DNA from 3 places in the Ectothiorhodospira sp. 9100 genome. Region 3 is predicted to be linked to each of the others. Evidence: predicted binding sites of a transcription regulator. Region 3 holds the regulator's gene; each other region holds the start of a gene.
What was found. Region 3 encodes sigma-54, which starts transcription at its own class of promoters, with help from an activator protein. Its sites were predicted from a motif close to TGGCANGNTNCNTGCTT; they were not measured.

Region 1 (4,646 bases), on a different contig from region 3:
CAGTGGAAGTGAAAACTTGTTCGCCAGCTATTAGTTTATCGGTTTCTGTTTCGGTGGTAGTGGAGGTGAAGGTTAGGTTCTGCCCTGTGCCTTGATTGCAGGCACTACTGTTCGCCTGAGCATTACCTTTTCCTGGGTTGCACTGAGTATTGGTGATTGTTGTTTGTTCTGTTTGTTTTGTTACTCCAGTAATGATGTTGTCGCTATCGTTAAGGCAGGAGGAGGAAGTCGCGGCAAGCGCCCCACCACTGGGTAGCGTGTAAATGATCGGCGCGACCGTCGCTGCCTTCAGCAACCGCCGACGGGATGTCTGGTGGCTTTGGTTGGCGTTTTGAACGTGATCTGGCTGTGCCAGTGGATCCTGCTCTGCTGAGGTCGTCTTGTCATTCGGGTTCATCGAGAAACTCCTGAGGGGTACTGCCTGCCTTGGGTGTTGCCGCAAGCAAAGCCGAGTGTCAAGGGCAGGCCGTCATGACCATTCACCGAATCATTTCGCAATTTTTGTGCCAGCCATCGATTTGATTTCAAAAACAGTGGCCTGGCTTTCAATGGGGCCGGGGCTGGCGTCCTGCTCTGAAGTGGTGTCAAATTTTCTGACGCTGCACGGTTCAGATGATACCTTACTGGCCAAGCTTATCTTGCCATAGTGTAGCGAAAATCTGACCCTCTTAGGTCGTTGTCTGACGAATTGGGGGTACTCCACCCCGAAGCTGGTGGTGCGGATGTGTAAGGCTATCGAACGGATCGGGGTATTGCTGGATGGGGTTGGCGAAAATTGGGGGGCTGCCACTGAGCGGTCCTGGGGTGGGTGAGCGCTTGGGAGGCTCCCCGGTAGGGCATTTGCTGGGCGTGTTGCGGAACGCTGGGCATGTCTCTGCCATGGGGCTTGCGGATTGGGATGTGACCGTGCGTCTGGCTCGTCAGGCGCGCGTGCTGGGCATGCTGGGCCATCGTTTGCGGGATGATGATGCGGTATGGGCGTCCATCCCGGAGCGCGTTCGAAGTCACTTTCAGGCCTCCATCAACACGGCTGCTTATCGTGAGCAGTGGATGTTGATGGAGTTGCGATCGCTGGCGCAGGCTTTGCCGCCAGACTTGCCCGTGACGGTCCTAAAGGGGGCGGCCTACGTGCTCCAGGACTTGCCGCTGGGGCGAGGCCGGATGCCCAATGATGTGGACTTGCTCGTCTCCCGGGGGGATCTTGAGGCTGCCGAGGGTGCCCTGAAGGCGGCAGGGTGGCAAAGCGGGGTGCTGGATCCCTATGACGAGCGCTACTACCGGGAATGGAGTCATGAGCTGCCCCCGCTGCGCTACCCGGGCCATCCGCTGGAGGTGGATCTGCACCACACCATCGCGCCGGTGACCAGCCGTACACGGGCGGATGATGAGCGGTTGTTTGCTTCTCTTCAGTCTATCCCGGATTCCCGTTTCCTTGCGCTGGGCCCTCAGGATCAGGTGCTCCACGCTGCCATCCATCTCTTTCAGGATTCGGAGCTTCTGGGGGAGTTGCGGGGGGTGGTGGACATGGACGCGTTGGTCCGCCAGCACCTGGTCACCGAGGCGGATTGGGAGGCCCTTTTGGAGCATGCGCAATGGCACCAGGCTTCGCGGGTGCTTTGGTATGCCTTGCATTTTTGCCGTGGCTGGCTCGGTACACCGGTGCCTGATGATCTGCCACTGGCACCGCCCCCGCCTTTGGCCCGCAAGGCGATGGATTGGATCGTTCCTCGCAGTTGCCTGCCCCGAATCCCTGATACGCGACCCACCCTGGGGCAGCGCGTGGCGGCTACGGCGGGGCTCGTCCGCTACCACTGGTTGAGGATGCCGCCGGGGCTGCTTGCGCGGCATCTGTTGCATAAGTCGTGGGTGGCGGTGAAGCCGATGGGTGGGGCGCGAGCGACGTAGCCTTTCTGGGGTGGGTGTCGGTATATTTTACGGTATCGTTTCTGGAATGAGGGGTGCGTCACAAAATCCCGGTAGGGCTGGGTTTGACTGCCTTTTGGTGGTCAGGCGTAGTTGGGGGTTTGGGGGAATTCTGTGATGGATGCCTCAAAAATGAATATTTGTGGCGGTGTGGTTTACAGTGGGGTTTGGGGTGGGTGAGTCCCTGGTATTAAGTGATTGTATTTGAAGTGTTGTTTTTGCCCTGGTCCGATTTGTGCATTCTATTAACCCGGTGACCATTCATGTTCGTCTCGGCTCCTTTAAGTCACTGATTCTGAAGCAATAAAATTAAAAATAAAGTGATTTGTTTGATTGCCGGGTTAATAAGTGCTATCAGCACGTCCCCTTTGGATGTGCCATGCATAACGGGCGGAGAGGCTTCCGATGCGTAAGAGTCTGATTAAAGGTATGGTTTTGGTGCTTGCGGCTATGGGGTCGGGGAGCTTGCAGGCTGGGGCTATTCTCACGGATCTGTCCATCCATAAATACGAAGGCTTCCAGGTAGATAATCCCAAGACAGGGGAAATCCGCGGCGACGATGTGTACTCTTTCGGTGATGGAAACGAGTGGCTCGGTGTATTTGCGGGCATGTTTCGTATGAGGATTGACGGCCAGGGATGGGACGGTATAGGGGCAAGTGATGTGTTTTGGGATGACAATGAGGATTTCAATGCCTTCTGCATCCAAACCTCGGAGTTGATTGCTAGCCAGGGTGTCATTGGAGGGCATTCGCTCTGGTCGTTAAAAGATTATTTGGAGTCGCCTATTCACGATTCTGATAGCCACTGGGTAGATACGACCTTTTCTCGGATATCCGCGCTTTTTTCGTTGACAGATATGGTGGAGGGGCATCAGGGGACGGTTGTCTTGGGGGATGATGCAGAAACGGATGCGGCCTTTCAGCTGGCTCTTTGGGGAATCATCAATGGTGATGACTTCGATTATAAAGAGTTTGATGTCGAGGCTAATCATGGTTTGATTGGCTCCTGGGACCCTGGAAATCAAGCTGTTTCGCGTCTGGACTTCTACGTCCTGAGCTCAAATAACTCGCAAGACCTGCTGGTCTGGAAGACTGCAACCGAGGTGCCTCTGCCTGCCACCCTGTGGCTGATGCTGGCAGGCATCCTGGGGGTGGGGCTGGCGAGGAGGTACGAGTTAAGCTCAGATCTGGTGTATGGGGGGAGGAAGTGAAGGTGGCGTATCCTGTTGATTGATCACAACCAAGATCTCAATCAACAAAAGCGGATACGCCATGACCAAGTCTACCCTTCAAGCTGTTTCACAACCAGAACCGCAGGCCACAGATCCGCTGCACGAGCTGCTGCGCCATGGTGCCCGCGACCTGATCGCCCAGGCGGTCGAGGCTGAACTGGCCACCTTCCTGGCGCAGTATGCCGAGCAGCGCCTCGAAGATGGGCGCCAGGCGGTGGTTCGCAATGGCTACCTGCCCGAGCGCACGGTGCAGACCGGGATTGGTGATGTCAGCGTCCAGGTGCCCAAGGTGCGTGACCGCAGTGGCGGTGGCGCCTGCTTCAACAGCAGTCTGCTGCCGCCCTACCTGAAGCGGGCTCGCAGCGTTGAGGAGTTGATTCCCTGGCTCTACCTGAAGGGGGTCTCCACCGGGGACTACCAGGAGGCCCTGAAGGCATTGCTGGGTGAGAAGGCCAAGGGGCTCTCGGCCAACACGGTGTCACGGCTCAAGAAGCAGTGGGAGGACGAACACACTGCGTGGCGCCAGCAGGACCTGTCAGACCGTCGCTACGTCTACTGGTGGGCCGACGGCATCTACAGAAAGGTGCGCATGGATGACCGTTTGTGCCTGCTGGTGATCATTGGTGTCACCGAGCATGGTCGCAAGGAGCTGGTGGCTGTCGAGGATGGGTTCCGTGAGTCGGCGGATAGTTGGGAGGCGCTGCTGACGCACCTGCGGGAGCGCGGTCTCACCACCGGCCCCAAGTTGGCCGTGGGCGACGGTGCCATGGGGTTCTGGGCGGCGCTGAGCAAGATCTATCCACAGACGGATCATCAGCGCTGCTGGGTCCACAAGACAGCGAACGTACTCAACAAGCTGCCCAAGTCGGTGCAGCCTAAGGTCAAGGTTGACCTCCAGGACATCTGGATGGCGCAGACCCGAGAAGAAGCGCACAAGGCCTTTGATCGAACCCTGAAACGCTTCGAGGCCAAGTACCCCAAGGCGATGGCATGCCTGAACAAGGATCGGGATGAACTGCTGGCGTTTTACGACTACCCGGCAGAGCATTGGGTGCACATCCGCACCACGAACCCGATCGAGTCGACCTTCGCCACGGTTCGCCTGCGGACCAAGCGGAGCCGGAACTGTGGATCCCGGGCGACGACACTGGCGATGGTATTCAAACTGCTCCAGAGCGCTCAGAAACGCTGGAGACGCATCAAGCACTTCCAGAAGCTGGAACTGGTCATCAACAACGTCAAGTTCCAGGACGGAGAGCAAGTAATCGATCAGTCAGACAGGAACGCCGCCTGACCGTCGTACACCAGATTTGACAATAACTCGCTACCACCTGGGAGCAGCGAGATCTGGCGCCTTGGGCGTCGTAATCGCGACTTCCACGGCCTCCGCCCTCCCAGCCGCCACGGCGCGAAAGTTCGGGGAGATCCGCTCATCCACCGCCGCTCGCCGCCAGAAATCCAGCGCCATGGCACCGCCCTGGCGCCACAGC
Region 2 (4,646 bases), on a different contig from region 3:
TAAGTTAGAGTTGAATGATTTCTCGCGCGATTACCCACATGGGTCACCGAGGTAAGCAATCCATCCCGTTTGAGCTGAGCCAATTGATTTACCAATTCCCCCAGATTCTCACTATGGTGTAGCGACAATGAGACTGCAACCTCGCGCGGCCGCCGAGGTCGGAGACGCATACACGCACTGGTGACAATCCCAAAGTTACCCTGGAAAAATAGGCCATCTAGGCTTGGGCCGAGCCCCTCGGGGTGTAGATGCGCGAGCGGCGAGTCTTCACCTAGCCGACGGAAGCCCGTTTTCAGTATTTCGCCTGTACCGGTAACGATCTCCAGGCCAAATAAATCTTCTCGGCGCGGACCAAAATACCCTACCCCACGGTCCAGGGCGCAACCGATCAAGCTGGTTTCGCAACCAGCGCCGGTCACATTGAAGGTCAAGTCGGGGTAGTGCTCAGCCAGGAACGCGTGGAGCTGACCCTGAGTCACGCCGGGCTCAATCACCGCAATGGGATTGGCTAAAGAGATAGCCTCGGCATTGAGGATGCGGTTCATCCCGCTTAGGTCCACCAAGATATTGCCCTCGGTAACCGGGGAATCGGAGCCGTAGCCCCAATTATGGCCTTTGGATATTGGATAAAGTGGGATTTTATCCTGCCGCGCGCGGCGTATAAGGGATTGGATCTCTGGAACTGTGGTAGGTGAAATAGCCTTAACTGGGGTGTGGTGCACCCCCGTAACATTACCCGGTGCAGTCATAAACTTCTGATCCATTGCCACGACGGAGGGAGAAGAGGGTCACCAAGGTTGCTGGATACGAGTTGCCTATAGAACGCAAAATAGCTGTATTCCCGGGAATCCCCATTAATCATCTGATCGATCACTTACCTAACCGTACAACCTAAAAACTCTCTTAGGCGAATACCGCAAGACATGATATTACTTTGACGGGCCGTCAATATCAGACGAAGCTCACTTAACCGACAATCACGACCTGTTTCGTCATAAAATGAAAGGGGGCTAGCGCACAGGCAGCACTAGCCCCCAATCCTTCTACTGCGCACTCACAGACTACTGAGCACTTACAGAGGTAATTCGCCCTGTGACTTCAGGAGTGCCGACCAAATTGGCCTTCCCTCCGGCGAGTAACTGTCCAACCCAAAGCGAGCAGACCAAACCCGATCAGCGCCAAAGAGGCAGGCTCAGGCACTTCCTCAACCCGAAACTCCCCTGTTCCATTAAGGGTACCAGTACCACCTTCAAAATCAAGGGTAGGCGTTACGCTACTGGAACTCTGGAATGCAAGATTGTAAAAGGGGTCGGGCGCAGTAAAGAAGGTCCCAAGTTCCACGAGATCAAAGTCAGTGTCTAGACCAAAAAACGCCTGATTCTGAAAGTTAACGACACCTCCACCGAAGAGTTCGTCGCCACCCGTAGCAAGCAACACCTCGGTCCCATCTTTGTCACCCACGGTTGGCGTCCCAGTGCCGCCAGTGGCGGTATTGAACGAACGACCCACACCTGAGGCAGCATAAAGACTGAACGAAGCTGCGTCGATGTTATAGAAAGGCGCTATAGATCCACCTGTACCACCGCTCGCGTCGTATGAAAACTCAAACCAAAGTTGATAGTCAGTATTGAGCCCGCCGGTACTCACTGCTGAGCTATTGAGGTTAATGGTGTCTACCCGCAACCAGCCGGTCGTGGAGAAAGTGGCGAACGCATCTGCAGAAGTAAATCCAGTCGAGAACGTTCCTACAAGCTCATCGCCCGAATATGTGGCGTCGGTACCGCCAAAATCAGACGGGTTGAACTCGAAGATCGAGGCTTGCGCCAAGGGTGCCATGCTGCACAGCATGAGCGTCATGGACGTGCCCAAAAGAGTGCTTTTCTTGATCATTGGATGCTCCAGCGAATGTTTGTAGTGACTCAACCATATTACGCCACACGGGGTAGGCTAAGTAGCGCTAGCCTAGATATGCAAACGCCTTGCCAATAATCGGCGGCCCTGCAAGATATTGTTTTTAAAGGTTAATAATTTCCCTGGTCGATTAAGCAGGGCCCTCTTAGGCGATCAGTGTAAAGTTTGGCGACAGCACAAGAGTTGATGCACACCCGCAGCGGCCACAGCGCGATGACCCAGCAAGCCAGCCAGCTGAAAATGCATTGGGCACCTCGCGGGGGGGGCCGGCGGGGGTCAGCCGTCAAGTATTGGCCTGAAAGCTCACCAACAACACCTGGGATGGGTGAGTCGGCCCGGCGGCGATGGCAATGCCCCCCCCCCCCCGCCCCTGAGCAAGCCGGTCATCTTGAAGATCGACACTTCGTCCAGTGGTCCCTGGCACCCAGAGGGCTGGGAAGGACCAACGCAAAAGCGCTTTGGCCTGTACTTATACCGTGGAAAAGTTTCGTGCGGGCCACCCAGCCTGCCGAAAGGGTCTGCCGCGCTTCCGAAAAAACAGCAGCGCCCTCAGAGCACGCCCCACCAACGACGACGGACTACGTCCCCTAGACTGAAATACCGTGACGAGCTACTCGGGCCACATGAACGCTAGAGCTTTTACAGGCTTTTCAAGGTGAGATTTCGGTGCAAAGGCCTTGGTGGACGTATTCGTAAAGGGAGCGAACATCTGGCCGCATTGAGTCGAGAACCTGCTGCAAGTTCGCATAATAGGCTGCTCGGGAGCCATGGTACTCCATAGCCTCACCGACCTGCACAAATGGAAAGCCCAACGGCTGGAGCTTTCGAACCAGCCTGCGCTCCATCATGACAAAGGCGTGCTCGCGACGCGCCGAGGCCATCATTGACGTTCCCGCGCAGAACAAAGCGAGCCCTAGAAGAGGAAAAGCCCTACGCTCATCCTCCGTTAGATCACGATACTCAATCGGCTCCCCAATCGGTGAAATCGCCTCACCTTTGCGGCGGCGGAACTGCGTGTGCACCGCTAGCCTTGACACTTCACCGAGATTACCCCGAGCAATCCTTGACGGATGCAGTGCGGGGTCGTTAAGGCTCTCGCCGCAAAAACGTTCTAGTGGTAGGACAAAATCGTCTTCATCAGGGGGTGGCAACACTAAACGGACACAACCTGCAGGCTGCGAGGTTGGACGATGAACAATAATCGAGTGCACGGAACTCGCGTCATAATCATCATGCTCAAGCCCCCCAGGACAGTCCTCTTCCTTTTCATAGCCGAATTCTCGGCAGTACACGTCATACCTGATCCGAAATGCGAGCTCCTGCAGTTCTTGAGTATCCGCAGCAGCGATATCGAAATAATTTCGAAACTGATCAACGAGACTTGAGGAGTTCATGGCCACCTCCCAATGATAAAAGATGCGACTGTGGAAATGGCCCGCTGAAAATAAGCACGCCCAATTTGCGTCGTGAAAGCGATAATTTAATGATGCAACTCAACAGGCCAGAAGACTGGCGAGGCCGCATTATCGACCCCGCGAAGCAATCAGCATACCGTGCAAACATAATCCAGCTTAACAGCCACAACTCATTGATTCCAAACCAAAGATGAAGACCAACTGGCTTCGGTTCACTCGATTGTCGCATCAATAGCGTGAGCGTAAAGATGGGGCACTTACTCCCCCCATCTTAAAAAACCGAACAAGGTCGCGGAAATCCTCCTTTTGCTCCCTAGGCAGTCGTCGCAAAATCTGACCACATGAATCCACCACACTTTCCGGCAATGTATAGCCGTGCCCCCTCATAATTAACACCATAAAAGGGACCAGTGCCGTGGTCTTCACAGAAACCCCTTCACCTAACACAAGAGAAGCTTTTTTTAGGTCATCCACCCTGAAAGCCGCACGGAGCGAGTTCAAATAATCAACAGTGAAAATTGGGGGTTGCCGGTCGGCATGCTGCTCCGCAAAAAACTGTCGGGTCGCGTCTCTTTTCATCCGACCAAAGTCGGCAATATATAGAGCACCTCCCGGCTTCAAAATTCTTGCAACTTCGCGAAACGTTGCTTCGAGCGTTTCATAGTCGGGAAGGTGATGCAGAGACATCGTAGACATCACAACGTCGACAGCACCGTCGGAAAACGTACCCAAGGACTGAATATAGGAGCGTTCAAAGCTCACGTTCCCTATACCCTGCCGCTTAATATGCTCCTCGGCGAGCTCGAGCATACTGTCCGACGCGTCCACGCCGACAAAGCGAGCTTGCGGATTCATTCTTGCCACCTGAGCCAGTTGATTTGCCGGACCGGATGCCAAGTCAACCACAAGATCACCAGGCCTAATCATCTGGCTCAGTTGCAGTGTATGAAACAGGTAGGTGGGCGCGATGGTCCCATCCTCACGGCCTGCCATCCTGAACGAGTCAGCCTGTTCCGGATCGGCCATCACCAGGTCAGGCTCCGGCGTACGTTCGTCGCATCCTCGCGCTAAAAGTTCAAGAGCGATGTGCCGGAAAAACTGGAATGTTGACGCAGCCATTTGTACCCTCGGATAATGCGGAATGACGACAATGAGTGTAAACCTTGGGCCAGGCGCCTGCCGCTCGATGATCGCCTAGAGTACCACTAGGCATGGGCAAGGGGAGCCATTCGACATCTCATGACGCTCTGGGGCGCGGTTCCTTCCCACTCGTCTCTTGATTGTACGCCGTCTACCCCTCCTCCCCCAAATCAACGACAC
Region 3 (4,646 bases):
ATCGTCTACAACCTGGAAGCCGCCACGCTGGAGGCCAGCACCGGTGACACGGGCCGCGTGGAGGCCATCTTCGCGCCCCGCGACCGCTCGGAGGACGGCGACACCCCATGAGCCGGCTGGAGACCGACAAACTGGTCAAGCGTTACCGGGCAATCAAGCCCGTGGACGGTGCCTCCATCGAGATCAACAGCGGTGAGGTGGTGGGCCTGCTGGGCCCCAATGGGGCCGGCAAGACCACCTGCTTCTACATGATCGTGGGCCTGGTGCCCTGCGACGAAGGGCAGATCCGCCTGGATGGCCGGGACATCACCCAGTTACCCATGCACGCTCGGGCCCGCATGGGCGTGGGCTATCTGCCCCAGGAACCTTCGGTGTTCCGCAAGCTTTCCGTGGCCGACAACATCATGGCCGTACTGGAGGTGCGCCGCGACCTCGACAAGGTCCAGCGCCAGGAAAAAATGGAATCCCTGCTTGAGGAGTTTCAGATCCAGCACATCCGTGACAATGCCGGCGTCAGTCTCTCCGGCGGTGAGCGGCGGCGCGTGGAGATCGCCCGGGCCCTGGCCACTGAACCGGCCTTCATCCTCCTGGACGAGCCTTTCGCTGGCGTCGACCCCATCTCCGTGATCGAGATCCAGCGGATCATCACCCATCTCACGTCACGGAACATCGGCGTGCTGATCACCGACCATAACGTGCGCGAGACCCTGGGCATCTGCAACCGGGCCTATATTCTCAGCGGCGGGCATATCATCAGCCAGGGTGCGCCGGAGGATGTATTGGCCGACCCGCAGGTGCGCCGCGTTTACCTGGGGGAGAACTTCCGCCTGTGAAACCCCATGCACTCACCGCAGGCAGGGTTTTCCGGGCACGGGTCCAATTTTTGCCGGCACACCGTATAATCTCCCGTGACAGCAATATTAACGTCGGGGGCCTGCCCCCGCCTCCATCATCAGGCATCACAGACTCGGGCTCCGGCCCGATGGCGCGCATCGTGCTATGTTGAAACCTTCCGTCCAGCTCCGGCTGGGTCAAAACCTGACCATGACCCCCCAGTTGCAGCAGGCCATCCGCCTGCTGCAACTGTCGACCCTGGAGTTGCAGGCACAGATCCAGGAAACCCTGGAAACCAACCCCATGCTCGAGGCCATGGAAGGTACGGAGGCGGATCAGGACACCGCCTCCGAGGAAACGCGCGAGCAGGACCCGGCCGACACCCGCGAGACTTCAGAGGCGGCCGAGGCCGCCGCCGAGACAGAAGGCAACGCCGAAGGCAGTCAGGAGCAGATCCCCGATGAACTGCCGGTGGACAGCAACTGGGACGACATCTACGATGTGCCCCCTTCAAGCGCCGGGCAGTCGGATCACGACGGGCGCGACGTGTTCGAAAACCAGACCGGGCCCTCGGAAAGCCTGCATGAACATCTCATGTGGCAGGTGCATCTGTCGTCCATGAGTGAGCGTGACCGGGCCATCGCCTTGACCATCATTGACTCCATCAACGAAGACGGCTACCTGGCCGAACCCATCGAGCAGATCCATGCCACCCTGGCCGAAGACCGGGAAATGGATCTGGAACTGGATGAGGTGGAGGCCGTACTGAACATGGTTCAGCACCTGGACCCGGTGGGCGTGGGCGCGCGGGATCTGGCCGAGTGCCTGAGCCTGCAACTGGCACAGTTTCCGGATGAGACGCCCTGGCTGGCCCAGGCCCGAATCCTGGCCCGTGAACACCTGGATGCCCTGGGTGCCCGCGATTATAAGGGCGTGCAGCGGCGCCTGGGGCTGGATGATGGCGAACTGCAGCAAGTGATCGCCCTGATTCAGACACTGAACCCGCGCCCGGGCGGGCTCATCAGCAGCAGTTCGCCCGAATACATCATCCCCGATGTCTTCGTACGCAAGCGAGAGGGCCGCTGGCAGGTGGAGCTCAACCCGGAAATTGCGCCGCGGTTGCGGGTGAACCCCCTCTATGCCAGCTTTGTGCGCCGCGCCGATTCCAGTCAGGACAACACCTACATGCGCAACAGCCTCCAGGAGGCCCGCTGGTTCATCAAGAGCCTGCAAAGCCGCAACGAGACCCTGCTGCGGGTGGGCACCGCCATCGTCGAGCACCAGCGCGCCTTTCTGGAATATGGCGACGAGGCCATGAAACCCCTGGTGCTACGCGATATCGCCGAACAACTGGAGATGCATGAGTCCACCATCTCCCGGGTGACCACCCAGAAATTCATGCATACCCCCCGGGGCATCTACGAATTCAAGTATTTCTTTTCCAGCCATGTGGGCACGGCAGACGGCGGCGAGTGTTCAGCCACCGCGATCCGCGCCATGATCCGCAAGCTGGTTGCCGAAGAGCCTCAGGGCAAGCCCATGAGTGACAGCAAGATTGCCCAGGTCCTGGTGGATCGTGGCATTCATGTGGCACGACGCACCGTGGCCAAGTACCGTGAGGCCATGGCCATTCCGCCATCCAACGAACGCAAGCGGCTCGTCTGACATCAACCGCGAAGCCGTCTTGATCATCACCCATCCCTAAGGAGTCATCTTATGCAGATCAACCTCACCGGTCATCACGTCGACCTGACCGACGCCCTGCGCAACTACGTTAACGAGAAGTTCGAGCGCCTGGAGCGGCATTTTGACAACGTCATCGACGTGCACGTCATCCTGACCGTGGAGAAGCTGCAGCAAAAGGCCGAAGCCAACCTGTTGCTCAGCGGTAACAGCATCCATGCCGAGGCCACCCACACGGACATGTACGCCGCCATTGACGCCCTGGTGGACAAACTGGATCGCCAGGTGGTGAAGCATAAGGAAAAGCTCAAGGACCACCACCGGGCGGAAGGCTCCCACCGCAACCATATCGAGTGAATGATTCATGAACATCGGTGATCTTCTCGCCCCCGAGCGGGTGCACTGCCAGACGGACGTGAGCAGTAAGAAACGTGCGCTGGAGATGCTGGGCGAGATGCTCTCCAATCATCTGCCCAAACTCACCCAGGGCGAAATCTTTGACAGCCTGCTGGCACGGGAGCGCCTGGGCAGCACAGGATTGGGGCATGGCGTGGCCATCCCCCATGGTCGTCTGGCCGGCGCCAGCGAGGCCTGTGCCGCCCTGCTCAAGCTGGAGAAGGGCGTGGACTACGACGCCCCCGACAGCGAACCGGTGGACATCCTCTTCGCGCTGGTGGTGCCGGCGGACTGTACCGACGAGCACCTGCAGATCCTCGCGCTGCTGGCGCGGATGTTCTCCGACCCGGAGACCCTGGCCCGGTTGCGCAGCGCCTCCGGCACAGCGGATCTGCTGACCCTGGTGCGTGACTGGGACACCGAAGACACCGGATGAGCCCATGACTGACTCGCTCACCGTCAGCAACATCATGGAAGTCATGGAGGAGCGCCTGGGCCTCACCTGGGTTGCCGGCACCCTGGGGAGCGAACGGAGCATTTCGCACCGATCCACGCCCCAGGGCAGCCCGTCGCTGGTGGGTCACCTGAACATCATCCATCCCAACCAGATCCAGGTTCTGGGAAATGATGAGATGCGTTACCTGTGGTCGCTGCGCAAAAACTCCCAGCGGGACATCCTGGAGCAATTGTGCAGCGGCGCATCCTCCATGCTGATCGTGACCGACAGCCTGGAACCCCTCCCCGAGTTACGCACCCTGTCGGAGCGTCAGTCAGTACCCCTGCTGCGCACCGCCCTGCCCAGCCATGAATTGATCAACATCCTGCGTTACTTTTTCAGCAACAAGCTGGCGGAGACCACCACCCTGCACGGGGTGTTCATGGAGGTGCTGGGGATCGGGGTGCTGCTCACCGGGGAAAGTGCCGTGGGCAAGAGCGAACTGGCCCTGGAGCTCATCAGCCGGGGCCACCGCCTGGTAGCGGACGATGCGCCCGAATTCGCTCGCATCGCCCCGGACATTCTGCGTGGCACCTGCCCGCCGGTGCTGGAAAACTTTCTGGAGGTAAGGGGGCTGGGGGTACTCAACGTACGCGCCATGTATGGCGACAGCGCCATCAAGAACAGCAAGTACCTGCGCCTGATCATCGATCTCAAGGACCAGACCAAGGTGCAGGCAGGTGACATCGACCGCCTGCATGGCGTGCGTTACACCCGGGTGGTGCTGGGGCTGGAGATTCCGGTGATCACCCTGCCCGTGGCGCCGGGGCGCAACCTGGCCGTCATGGTAGAAGCCGCCATTCGCAATCACCTGCTGCGTCTGCGCGGCTATTATGCCGGCGACGACCTGGCCACCCGACAACGCAAGCAGATGCAGATCGAAAAACCATGAAGCTGATCATCGTCAGCGGCCTGTCCGGTTCCGGCAAGACCGTGGCTCTGCATGCCCTGGAGGATGCGGGCTATTACTGCATCGATAACCTGCACCTGGGCCTGCTCACGGCAGTGGTCGCGCAACTCCGGAGCCCGCGCCTCACCCTCTACGACGAAGCCGCCGTGGGCATTGATGCCCGCAGTGGCATCGAAGAACTGGATCGCTTCGACAGCATCGTGGATGAAATCCGCGCCATGGGCGTGGATCTACAGGTCATCTTTCTCCAGGCGGAGGAAGAAACCCTGCTGCGGCGCTTCAGCGAGACCCGCCGGCGTCATCCGCTGACCCGCGATGGCGTGCCCC

Region 1: a site for sigma-54 is predicted at 2,148-2,164, ahead of LPW29_RS14520 (VPLPA-CTERM sorting domain-containing protein). Genes of this name have one in related genera too.
Region 2: a site for sigma-54 is predicted at 1,969-1,985, ahead of pepA (flocculation-associated PEP-CTERM protein PepA). Genes of this name have one in related genera too.

Annotation. Positions count from the first base shown of each region.
Region 1 is NZ_JAJNAN010000076.1:2,391-7,036, forward strand. It holds gene LPW29_RS14510 (hypothetical protein) at 1-397, opposite strand, end outside; gene LPW29_RS14515 (nucleotidyltransferase domain-containing protein) at 850-1,905, shown strand; gene LPW29_RS14520 (VPLPA-CTERM sorting domain-containing protein) at 2,329-3,135, shown strand; gene LPW29_RS14525 (IS256 family transposase) at 3,197-4,450, shown strand; partial or broken gene LPW29_RS14530 (HipA domain-containing protein) at 4,481-4,646, opposite strand, start outside.
Region 2 is NZ_JAJNAN010000065.1:457-5,102, reverse strand. It holds gene LPW29_RS13940 (FAD-binding oxidoreductase) at 1-749, opposite strand, end outside; gene pepA (flocculation-associated PEP-CTERM protein PepA) at 1,099-1,890, opposite strand; gene LPW29_RS13930 (PEP-CTERM/exosortase system-associated acyltransferase) at 2,562-3,305, opposite strand; gene LPW29_RS13925 (class I SAM-dependent methyltransferase) at 3,555-4,445, opposite strand.
Region 3 is NZ_JAJNAN010000005.1:73,574-78,219, forward strand. It holds gene lptA (lipopolysaccharide transport periplasmic protein LptA) at 1-111, shown strand, start outside; gene lptB (LPS export ABC transporter ATP-binding protein) at 108-833, shown strand; gene LPW29_RS03135 (RNA polymerase factor sigma-54) at 1,000-2,499, shown strand; gene hpf (ribosome hibernation-promoting factor, HPF/YfiA family) at 2,551-2,874, shown strand; gene LPW29_RS03145 (PTS sugar transporter subunit IIA) at 2,882-3,349, shown strand; gene hprK (HPr(Ser) kinase/phosphatase) at 3,354-4,301, shown strand; gene rapZ (RNase adapter RapZ) at 4,298-4,646, shown strand, end outside.